DNA from 3 places in the Bacillus silvicola genome. Region 2 is predicted to be linked to each of the others. Evidence: a T-box and tRNA genes for the amino acid it is inferred to sense, from the RefSeq annotation. Region 2 holds a T-box; the other regions hold tRNA genes.
The links. A T-box is a leader RNA that pairs with one kind of tRNA and senses whether it is charged. The one in region 2 lies ahead of leuS (leucine--tRNA ligase), so its partner is inferred to be a tRNA-Leu.

Region 1 (3,173 bases), 140 kb from region 2:
CAAAATGACCCCGTAACTTCGGGAGAAGGGGTGCTTTCTTAACGGAAAGCCGCAGTGAATAGGCCCAAGCGACTGTTTAGCAAAAACACAGGTCTCTGCGAAGCCGTAAGGCGAAGTATAGGGGCTGACACCTGCCCGGTGCTGGAAGGTTAAGGAGAGGGGTTAGCGTAAGCGAAGCTCTGAACTGAAGCCCCAGTAAACGGCGGCCGTAACTATAACGGTCCTAAGGTAGCGAAATTCCTTGTCGGGTAAGTTCCGACCCGCACGAAAGGTGTAACGATTTGGGCACTGTCTCAACCAGAGACTCGGTGAAATTATAGTACCTGTGAAGATGCAGGTTACCCGCGACAGGACGGAAAGACCCCGTGGAGCTTTACTGTAGCCTGATATTGAATTTTGGTACAGTTTGTACAGGATAGGCGGGAGCCGTTGAAACCGGAGCGCTAGCTTCGGTGGAGGCGCTGGTGGGATACCGCCCTGACTGTATTGAAATTCTAACCTACGGGTCTTATCGACCCGGGAGACAGTGTCAGGTGGGCAGTTTGACTGGGGCGGTCGCCTCCTAAAGTGTAACGGAGGCGCCCAAAGGTTCCCTCAGAATGGTTGGAAATCATTCGTAGAGTGCAAAGGCATAAGGGAGCTTGACTGCGAGACCTACAAGTCGAGCAGGGACGAAAGTCGGGCTTAGTGATCCGGTGGTTCCGCATGGAAGGGCCATCGCTCAACGGATAAAAGCTACCCCGGGGATAACAGGCTTATCTCCCCCAAGAGTCCACATCGACGGGGAGGTTTGGCACCTCGATGTCGGCTCATCGCATCCTGGGGCTGTAGTCGGTCCCAAGGGTTGGGCTGTTCGCCCATTAAAGCGGTACGCGAGCTGGGTTCAGAACGTCGTGAGACAGTTCGGTCCCTATCCGTCGTGGGCGTAGGAAATTTGAGAGGAGCTGTCCTTAGTACGAGAGGACCGGGATGGACGCACCGCTGGTGTACCAGTTGTTCTGCCAAGGGCATAGCTGGGTAGCTATGTGCGGAAGGGATAAGTGCTGAAAGCATCTAAGCATGAAGCCCCCCTCAAGATGAGATTTCCCATAGCGTAAGCTAGTAAGATCCCTGAAAGATGATCAGGTTGATAGGTTCGAGGTGGAAGCATGGTGACATGTGGAGCTGACGAATACTAATAGATCGAGGACTTAACCATATAATATGAAGCAATGTTATCTAGTTTTGAAAGAATATAAAAAACTTGTTGACTTTTAAAAGTGAATGAGTTACAATAATTCTTGTCTTAAATGAATACAGTCTGGTAATGATGGCAGAGAGGTCACACCCGTTCCCATACCGAACACGGAAGTTAAGCTCTCTAGCGCCGATGGTAGTTGGGACCTTGTCCCTGTGAGAGTAGGACATTGCCAGGCGAATGGAGGATTAGCTCAGCTGGGAGAGCACCTGCCTTACAAGCAGGGGGTCGGCGGTTCGATCCCGTCATCCTCCACCATTTTTGCCGACTTAGCTCAATTGGTAGAGCAACTGACTTGTAATCAGTAGGTTGGGGGTTCAAGTCCTCTAGTCGGCACCAGAAAATCATGGCGGTTGTGGCGAAGTGGTTAACGCACCGGATTGTGGCTCCGGCATTCGTGGGTTCGATTCCCATCAGTCGCCCCATTTTTTCTTAAAAAATTATAACATGCGGGTGTGGCGGAATTGGCAGACGCACTAGACTTAGGATCTAGCGCCTTTGGCGTGGGGGTTCGACTCCCTTCACCCGCACTTTTAATAAAATAACTCATACATGTCTTGCGGAAGTAGTTCAGTGGTAGAATACAACCTTGCCAAGGTTGGGGTCGCGGGTTCGAATCCCGTCTTCCGCTCCAATTTTCAATATGACATGCCGGGGTGGCGGAACAGGCAGACGCACAGGACTTAAAATCCTGCGGTGGGTGACCACCGTGCGGGTTCGACCCCCGCCCTCGGCACCATATGCGCCCGTAGCTCAATTGGATAGAGCGTTTGACTACGGATCAAGAGGTTAGGGGTTCGACTCCTCTCGGGCGCGCTTTTATTAACGGGAAGTGGCTCAGCTTGGTAGAGCACCTGGTTTGGGACCAGGGGGTCGCAGGTTCAAATCCTGTCTTCCCGATATTCCAAAAAACATGGGGCCTTAGCTCAGCTGGGAGAGCGCCTGCCTTGCACGCAGGAGGTCAGCGGTTCGATCCCGCTAGGCTCCACTTATTTGAATATTATTTATGGCGGTGTAGCTCAGCTGGCTAGAGCGTACGGTTCATACCCGTGAGGTCGGGGGTTCGATCCCCTCCGCCGCTACCATAAAGGACCTTTAGCTCAGCTGGTTAGAGCAGACGGCTCATAACCGTCCGGTCGTAGGTTCGAGTCCTACAAGGTCCACCATTAGAAGTTTATATCTCGGAGGTATACCCAAGTTCGGCTGAAGGGATCGGTCTTGAAAACCGACAGGCGGCGAGAGTCGCGCGGGGGTTCGAATCCCTCTACCTCCTCCATTTTTTCTAAATTAAATATTATATTATCGCGGGGTGGAGCAGCACGGTAGCTCGTCGGGCTCATAACCCGAAGGTCGCAGGTTCAAATCCTGTCCCCGCAACCAAATGGTCCCGTGGTGTAGTGGTTAACATGCCTGCCTGTCACGCAGGAGATCGCCGGTTCGACCCCGGTCGGGACCGCCATTTTATTAAGGCTCGGTAGCTCAGTCGGTAGAGCAGAGGACTGAAAATCCTCGTGTCGGCGGTTCGATTCCGTCCCGAGCCACCATTTTGAAGTCGCAAGCCGGCTTAGCTCAATTGGTAGAGCAACTGACTTGTAATCAGTAGGTTGGGGGTTCAAGTCCTCTAGCCGGCACCACTTTCAAAATGAGCCATTAGCTCAGTTGGTAGAGCATCTGACTTTTAATCAGAGGGTCGAAGGTTCGAATCCTTCATGGCTCACCATTTTCAATTTAATGCGGGTGTAGTTTAGTGGTAAAACAAGAGCCTTCCAAGCTCTGGTCGAGAGTTCGATTCTCTTCACCCGCTTTTCAATTATGGGCCTATAGCTCAGCTGGTTAGAGCGCACGCCTGATAAGCGTGAGGTCGATGGTTCGAGTCCATTTAGGCCCACCATAATTATTCCGCAGTAGCTCAGTGGTAGAGCTATCGGCTGTTAAC
Region 2 (3,173 bases):
AGCTGTCATTGTGCCATCTTCCCAGTGGATTACTGGAATTGGCTCACCCCAGTAACGTTGACGGCTGAATAACCAGTCACGTAGACGGTACGTTACTTTTTGATTTCCTGCGCTCGTTACTTCAAGCCATTCAATCATCTTTACGATTGCTTCTTCTTTATTTAAACCATCAAGGAATGCTGAGTTTACGTGTGCACCATCACCTGTGTACACTTCTTTCGTAATGTCTCCGCCTTTTACAACTTCTTTCATTGGAAGATTGAATACTGATGCGAATTCATAATCACGCTCATCGTGAGCTGGAACTGCCATTACAGCACCTGTTCCGTAAGTTGCAAGAACGTAATCAGCGATCCAGATTGGTAATTTCTCACCGTTTACTGGGTTAACTGCGTAAGCACCAGTGAATACACCAGTTTTCTCTTTCGCAAGTTCTGTACGCTCTAAATCGCTCTTCATTTTAACAGAGTTAATGTAAGCTTCTACAGCTTCTTTTTGATCTGCTGTTGTAATGTCTGCAACAAGAGCATGCTCTGGAGCAAGTACACAGTATGTTGCACCAAATAATGTATCAGGACGCGTTGTGAAAACTGTGAATTTCTCGTCTGTACCGTCAATGTTGAAGTGTACTTCTGCACCTTCAGAACGACCGATCCAGTTACGCTGCATATCTTTTAAGCTTTCTGGCCAATCAAGCTCATCAAGATCTTCTAATAGACGATCTCCGTAAGCTGTAATTTTTAACATCCACTGTCTCATCGGACGACGTTCAACTGGATGCCCACCACGCTCACTCTTACCGTCAATTATTTCTTCGTTCGCAAGTACTGTACCAAGTGCTGGGCACCAGTTTACAGGTACTTCATCAACGTAAGCTAAGCCTTTTTCAAATAATTTTAGGAAGATCCATTGTGTCCACTTGTAGTAGTTTGGATCTGTTGTATTTACTTCACGATCCCAATCATAAGAGAAGCCTAATGCTTTAATTTGATTACGGAACGTATTAATATTAAGCTCTGTAAATTCTGCCGGGCTGTTTCCAGTATCAAGTGCATATTGCTCTGCTGGAAGACCAAATGCATCCCATCCCATTGGATGAAGAACGTTATATCCTTGCATACGCTTCATACGAGATAAAATATCTGTCGCTGTATAACCTTCTGGATGACCTACGTGTAAGCCTGCACCTGATGGATATGGGAACATATCTAGCGCATAAAATTTTGGTTTTTCTGTCTCATCTGGCGTACGGAATGTTTTATTCTCTTCCCAATGACCTTGCCACTTCTTCTCAATTTCTTGATGATTAAAGCTCATGAGATACCCTCCTTGAAATTCTATTTATTTTCACCGCCCAAAATACAAAAAACCTCTCATCCCTAGAAAGGGACGAGAGGTTATAGATTCCCGCGGTACCACCCTAAATTAATGTAATATATACATTCGCTTAGATCCGTAACGTGGATTAACGGCAATTGCTACTATTAGTTTCACAACTGCAACTCAAAGGCGAGTTCATAACGAAACGTGGATTGACTTGCACCGACCGTCAACTCTCTAAACCAGCTTCTATTACTACTACTCCTTCTCACTGTTATTACAAATATGAGTTAATTTAAATATATTCTAAAACATGTTGCATGTTCCGTCAAACTAAACTGCAATTTTTTCTTCAACTGCTTCTTCTACTTTTACTCGTTTATCGTAAATACTCGTTGCAATAAGCGCTACTACAAGCATTACCATGATCGCTATAAACAATACTTCCATATTGTATATATCAACAATTGCTCCGCCAACGACCGGTCCGAACATTTTCCCTACAGTCGCCGCACTATTTACGACCCCTTGATAAAATCCTAATTTATCTTTTGGTGCAAGTATATTTGCAATGGTCGGAACTGCTGGCCATACGAATAATTCACCAATTGTTAATGTCACCATCGCAACGAGGAACATCGTAAATTGCTGCGCTTGGCTTAACACAATGAATGACGCCGCAAAAATGACAATTCCAATCATAATTTGTTGCTTTAAAGAACGCTTCATCCAGCGAATTAGCATACTAACAAGCGGCTGCGCACAAACAATCATCGCTCCGTTTATCGTCCATAATAAACTATAGTGACGAAGGCTAATATTTAATTCTTGCATATGTGTTGCGATTGCACCTTGCCACTGTACGTATGTAACCCAGCATAAAGCATATGCTACACATACGATAAGAAGTGCTTTGAATCCTGGTGTAAGCGTCCACCCTTTTTTCGTTTCGACTTCTTTTTGTACCCCTGGCTCTTTTTTGTCTTCCATACCACGGAATCCAATAAAAGCAATTAAGAAGAAAACAAAGTATAAAATAAAGTTCGCTAAGAAAATATAATCAAAACGATACGACGCAACTAAACCACCACACGCTGTTCCAATCGCAATCCCGACATTTTGTCCAACATACATCGCATTAAACGCTCGTCTTCCGCCTTCTGGCCAAACCGTACCAACCATCGCATACATCGATGGGAAGACCATTCCAGAACCGAAGCCGATTAATGCTAGCCACACAACATATAACGGCCATCCGTGGAAGAACACAAGACCTAAAATCGATACGAGTGTAATGACAATCCCTACTAAAATTGATTTATAACCGCCCCATTTATCAAATAAAACACCGCCGAGCAAGTTTCCGATTACACCAGTAAGCGAGTTGATCATTAATACCATTCCGGCCACTGATAAAGATTTTCCTAGGTGATCATGCAAATAAATTGTATTAAAAGGCCATAAAAAAGAAGCACCCGTGACATTAATAATCATCCCAGCTACTAATAGCCATACTTTCCTTGGCATAGTCTCCCCTCCTATTCTATTTTTTTCGTTCATATATAACAGTAAAATTGTAGTCGTTTTTAAATAGGAAGGCAACTGATTAATAGTTGATGAAATTCAGATAACGGCATGTCGGTGAATGAAATTATATTGATTGCCGCTTGAAAATATATCAGCGATTCTTGAAATATATCAGCGATTATTAAAATATATCGACTTACCGACAAAGAACGACATCAGTAACAATATATAAATAAAGGGAGACTACATGAATTTCACATAGTCTCCCCTATACTATCCAACTTCTTTTTCTCGCTTCGCACGTTCTTTAGCGCTCCATTTAAATA
Region 3 (3,173 bases), on a different contig from region 2:
TCTTATAGCTAAATCACCTAGTGCTAGCATACCCACAAGTTGCCCACTCTCAACTACTGGTAAGCGTCTAATTTGATAATGTGCCATTAATTCTGTAGCTTTTTCAATCGAATCATCTGGAGAAACTGAAACAATGTTTGTTGTCATTATATTTGTAATTTTATTAGATCCAGGATGTTTTTCAGCAATCCCACGAACAACTAAGTCTCGATCAGTAACAAGCCCAACAACTTGTTCATTTTCAACAACAGGAATCAATCCAACCGATTCTTCCTTCATTTTTACAGCAGCCTCATATACATTATCTAACGGGGTACAATGTACAATATGAGTACTCATAAAGTCTCTAACTCGCGTCATTTTTATCTCCTCCTTTTAATACATACCATAGCTTTTCCTAAATCCCTTTATTTATTTGAGAAAAATAAGATGATAAAAAAGAGGCATACACATAATAAAAAAGAGTCAGCACATTGCTGACTCTTTTTTTATGACCCGTACGGGATTCGAACCCGTGTTACCGCCGTGAAAGGGCGGTGTCTTAACCACTTGACCAACGGGCCATGGCTCCGCAGGTAGGACTCGAACCTACGACCGATCGGTTAACAGCCGATAGCTCTACCACTGAGCTACTGCGGAATATATATGGTGGGCCTAAATGGACTCGAACCATCGACCTCACGCTTATCAGGCGTGCGCTCTAACCAGCTGAGCTATAGGCCCATATACTTTACAGGGGCAGTAGGAATCGAACCCACACTGGAGGTTTTGGAGACCTCAGTTCTACCTTTAAACTATGCCCCTAAATGATGCCGGCTAGAGGACTTGAACCCCCAACCTACTGATTACAAGTCAGTTGCTCTACCAATTGAGCTAAGCCGGCATAAAAAAAATGGTGGCTCGGGACGGAATCGAACCGCCGACACGAGGATTTTCAGTCCTCTGCTCTACCGACTGAGCTACCGAGCCAACATAAATGGCGGTCCCGACCGGGGTCGAACCGGCGATCTCCTGCGTGACAGGCAGGCATGTTAACCACTACACCACGGGACCATTGGTTGCGGGGACAGGATTTGAACCTGCGACCTTCGGGTTATGAGCCCGACGAGCTACCGTACTGCTCCACCCCGCGACGATATTATATTGTTTGAAAAAATGGAGGAGGTAGAGGGATTCGAACCCCCGCGCGACTCTCGCCGCCTGTCGGTTTTCAAGACCGATCCCTTCAGCCGAACTTGGGTATACCTCCATGAAGGAAAATCAATATTTTTTTATATGTAACTAAACCACTTTTTTTGAAAAAATGGAGGAGGTAGAGGGATTCGAACCCCCGCGCGATTCTCACCGCCTGTCGGTTTTCAAGACCGATCCCTTCAGCCGAACTTGGGTATACCTCCGACATATAAAAAATAAAGTGGAGCCTAGCGGGATCGAACCGCTGACCTCCTGCGTGCAAGGCAGGCGCTCTCCCAGCTGAGCTAAGGCCCCATGTTTTTGGGAAAATCGGGAAGACAGGATTTGAACCTGCGACCCCCTGGTCCCAAACCAGGTGCTCTACCAAGCTGAGCCACTTCCCGTTAATAAAAGCGCGCCCGAGAGGAGTCGAACCCCTAACCTCTTGATCCGTAGTCAAACGCTCTATCCAATTGAGCTACGGGCGCATATGGTGCCGAGGGCGGGGGTCGAACCCGCACGGTGGTCACCCACCGCAGGATTTTAAGTCCTGTGCGTCTGCCTGTTCCGCCACCCCGGCATGTCATATTGAAAATTGGAGCGGAAGACGGGATTCGAACCCGCGACCCCAACCTTGGCAAGGTTGTATTCTACCACTGAACTACTTCCGCAAGACATGTATGAGTTATTTTATTAAAAGTGCGGGTGAAGGGAGTCGAACCCCCACGCCAAAGGCGCCAGATCCTAAGTCTGGTGCGTCTGCCAATTCCGCCACACCCGCATATTTGATTAAAATGGTGAGCCATGAAGGATTCGAACCTTCGACCCTCTGATTAAAAGTCAGATGCTCTACCAACTGAGCTAATGGCTCTTAATGGCTGGGCTAGCTGGATTCGAACCAGCGCATGACGGAGTCAAAGTCCGTTGCCTTACCGCTTGGCTATAGCCCATTAATTAAGAATGGTGGAGGGGGGCAGATTCGAACTGCCGAACCCGAAGGAGCGGATTTACAGTCCGCCGCGTTTAGCCACTTCGCTACCCCTCCGACATATATGGTGGAGGATGACGGGATCGAACCGCCGACCCCCTGCTTGTAAGGCAGGTGCTCTCCCAGCTGAGCTAATCCTCCATTTTGCCTGGCAACGTCCTACTCTCACAGGGACAAGGTCCCAACTACCATCGGCGCTAGAGAGCTTAACTTCCGTGTTCGGTATGGGAACGGGTGTGGCCTCTCTGCCATCATTACCAGACTGTATTCATTTAAGACAAGAATCATTATAACTCATTCACCTTTGAAAGTCAACAAGTTTTTTATATTCTTTCAAAACTAGATAACATCGCTTCATATTATATGGTTAAGTCCTCGATCTATTAGTATTCGTCAGCTCCACATGTCACCATGCTTCCACCTCGAACCTATCAACCTGATCATCTTTCAGGGATCTTACTAGCTTACGCTATGGGAAATCTCATCTTGAGGGGGGCTTCATGCTTAGATGCTTTCAGCACTTATCCCTTCCGCACATAGCTACCCAGCTATGCCCTTGGCAGAACAACTGGTACACCAGCGGTGCGTCCATCCCGGTCCTCTCGTACTAAGGACAGCTCCTCTCAAATTTCCTACGCCCACGACGGATAGGGACCGAACTGTCTCACGACGTTCTGAACCCAGCTCGCGTACCGCTTTAATGGGCGAACAGCCCAACCCTTGGGACCGACTACAGCCCCAGGATGCGATGAGCCGACATCGAGGTGCCAAACCTCCCCGTCGATGTGGACTCTTGGGGGAGATAAGCCTGTTATCCCCGGGGTAGCTTTTATCCGTTGAGCGATGGCCCTTCCATGCGGAACCACCGGATCACTAAGCCCGACTTTCGTCCCTGCTCGACTTGTAGGTCTCGCAGTCAAGCTCCCTTATGCCTTTGCACTCTACGAATGATTTCCAACCATTCTGAGGGAACCTTTGGGCGCCTCCGTTACACTTTAGGAGGCGACCGCCC

Region 1: it encodes a tRNA-Leu, which carries the amino acid that the T-box ahead of leuS (leucine--tRNA ligase) is inferred to sense. The anticodon was not compared.
Region 3: it encodes a tRNA-Leu, which carries the amino acid that the T-box ahead of leuS (leucine--tRNA ligase) is inferred to sense. The anticodon was not compared.

Annotation. Positions count from the first base shown of each region.
Region 1 covers NZ_JBNGVC010000012.1:1,789,227-1,792,399, reverse strand. Annotated here, with positions in the region: rRNA gene ACP6L7_RS21410 (23S ribosomal RNA) at 1-1,198, shown strand, start outside; rRNA gene rrf (5S ribosomal RNA) at 1,300-1,415, shown strand; tRNA gene ACP6L7_RS21400 (tRNA-Val) at 1,420-1,495, shown strand; tRNA gene ACP6L7_RS21395 (tRNA-Thr) at 1,501-1,576, shown strand; tRNA gene ACP6L7_RS21390 (tRNA-His) at 1,587-1,662, shown strand; tRNA gene ACP6L7_RS21385 (tRNA-Leu) at 1,687-1,767, shown strand; tRNA gene ACP6L7_RS21380 (tRNA-Gly) at 1,797-1,871, shown strand; tRNA gene ACP6L7_RS21375 (tRNA-Leu) at 1,888-1,976, shown strand; tRNA gene ACP6L7_RS21370 (tRNA-Arg) at 1,980-2,053, shown strand; tRNA gene ACP6L7_RS21365 (tRNA-Pro) at 2,064-2,137, shown strand; tRNA gene ACP6L7_RS21360 (tRNA-Ala) at 2,153-2,225, shown strand; tRNA gene ACP6L7_RS21355 (tRNA-Met) at 2,246-2,322, shown strand; tRNA gene ACP6L7_RS21350 (tRNA-Ile) at 2,327-2,403, shown strand; tRNA gene ACP6L7_RS21345 (tRNA-Ser) at 2,421-2,513, shown strand; tRNA gene ACP6L7_RS21340 (tRNA-Met) at 2,541-2,617, shown strand; tRNA gene ACP6L7_RS21335 (tRNA-Asp) at 2,621-2,696, shown strand; tRNA gene ACP6L7_RS21330 (tRNA-Phe) at 2,706-2,781, shown strand; tRNA gene ACP6L7_RS21325 (tRNA-Thr) at 2,796-2,871, shown strand; tRNA gene ACP6L7_RS21320 (tRNA-Lys) at 2,882-2,957, shown strand; tRNA gene ACP6L7_RS21315 (tRNA-Gly) at 2,971-3,041, shown strand; tRNA gene ACP6L7_RS21310 (tRNA-Ile) at 3,052-3,128, shown strand; tRNA gene ACP6L7_RS21305 (tRNA-Asn) at 3,136-3,173, shown strand, end outside.
Region 2 covers NZ_JBNGVC010000012.1:1,647,795-1,650,967, forward strand. Annotated here, with positions in the region: gene leuS (leucine--tRNA ligase) at 1-1,317, opposite strand, end outside; T-box leader at 1,383-1,601, opposite strand; gene ACP6L7_RS20575 (MDR family MFS transporter) at 1,654-2,847, opposite strand; gene ACP6L7_RS20580 (cation:proton antiporter) at 3,121-3,173, opposite strand, start outside.
Region 3 covers NZ_JBNGVC010000013.1:409,157-412,329, forward strand. Annotated here, with positions in the region: gene ACP6L7_RS24270 (CBS domain-containing protein) at 1-360, opposite strand, end outside; tRNA gene ACP6L7_RS24275 (tRNA-Glu) at 492-563, opposite strand; tRNA gene ACP6L7_RS24280 (tRNA-Asn) at 565-639, opposite strand; tRNA gene ACP6L7_RS24285 (tRNA-Ile) at 647-723, opposite strand; tRNA gene ACP6L7_RS24290 (tRNA-Trp) at 734-804, opposite strand; tRNA gene ACP6L7_RS24295 (tRNA-Thr) at 811-883, opposite strand; tRNA gene ACP6L7_RS24300 (tRNA-Phe) at 894-969, opposite strand; tRNA gene ACP6L7_RS24305 (tRNA-Asp) at 978-1,053, opposite strand; tRNA gene ACP6L7_RS24310 (tRNA-Met) at 1,056-1,132, opposite strand; tRNA gene ACP6L7_RS24315 (tRNA-Ser) at 1,157-1,249, opposite strand; tRNA gene ACP6L7_RS24320 (tRNA-Ser) at 1,305-1,397, opposite strand; tRNA gene ACP6L7_RS24325 (tRNA-Ala) at 1,416-1,488, opposite strand; tRNA gene ACP6L7_RS24330 (tRNA-Pro) at 1,504-1,577, opposite strand; tRNA gene ACP6L7_RS24335 (tRNA-Arg) at 1,588-1,661, opposite strand; tRNA gene ACP6L7_RS24340 (tRNA-Leu) at 1,665-1,753, opposite strand; tRNA gene ACP6L7_RS24345 (tRNA-Gly) at 1,770-1,844, opposite strand; tRNA gene ACP6L7_RS24350 (tRNA-Leu) at 1,874-1,954, opposite strand; tRNA gene ACP6L7_RS24355 (tRNA-Lys) at 1,969-2,044, opposite strand; tRNA gene ACP6L7_RS24360 (tRNA-Gln) at 2,049-2,123, opposite strand; tRNA gene ACP6L7_RS24365 (tRNA-Tyr) at 2,135-2,218, opposite strand; tRNA gene ACP6L7_RS24370 (tRNA-Val) at 2,227-2,302, opposite strand; rRNA gene rrf (5S ribosomal RNA) at 2,308-2,423, opposite strand; rRNA gene ACP6L7_RS24380 (23S ribosomal RNA) at 2,525-3,173, opposite strand, start outside.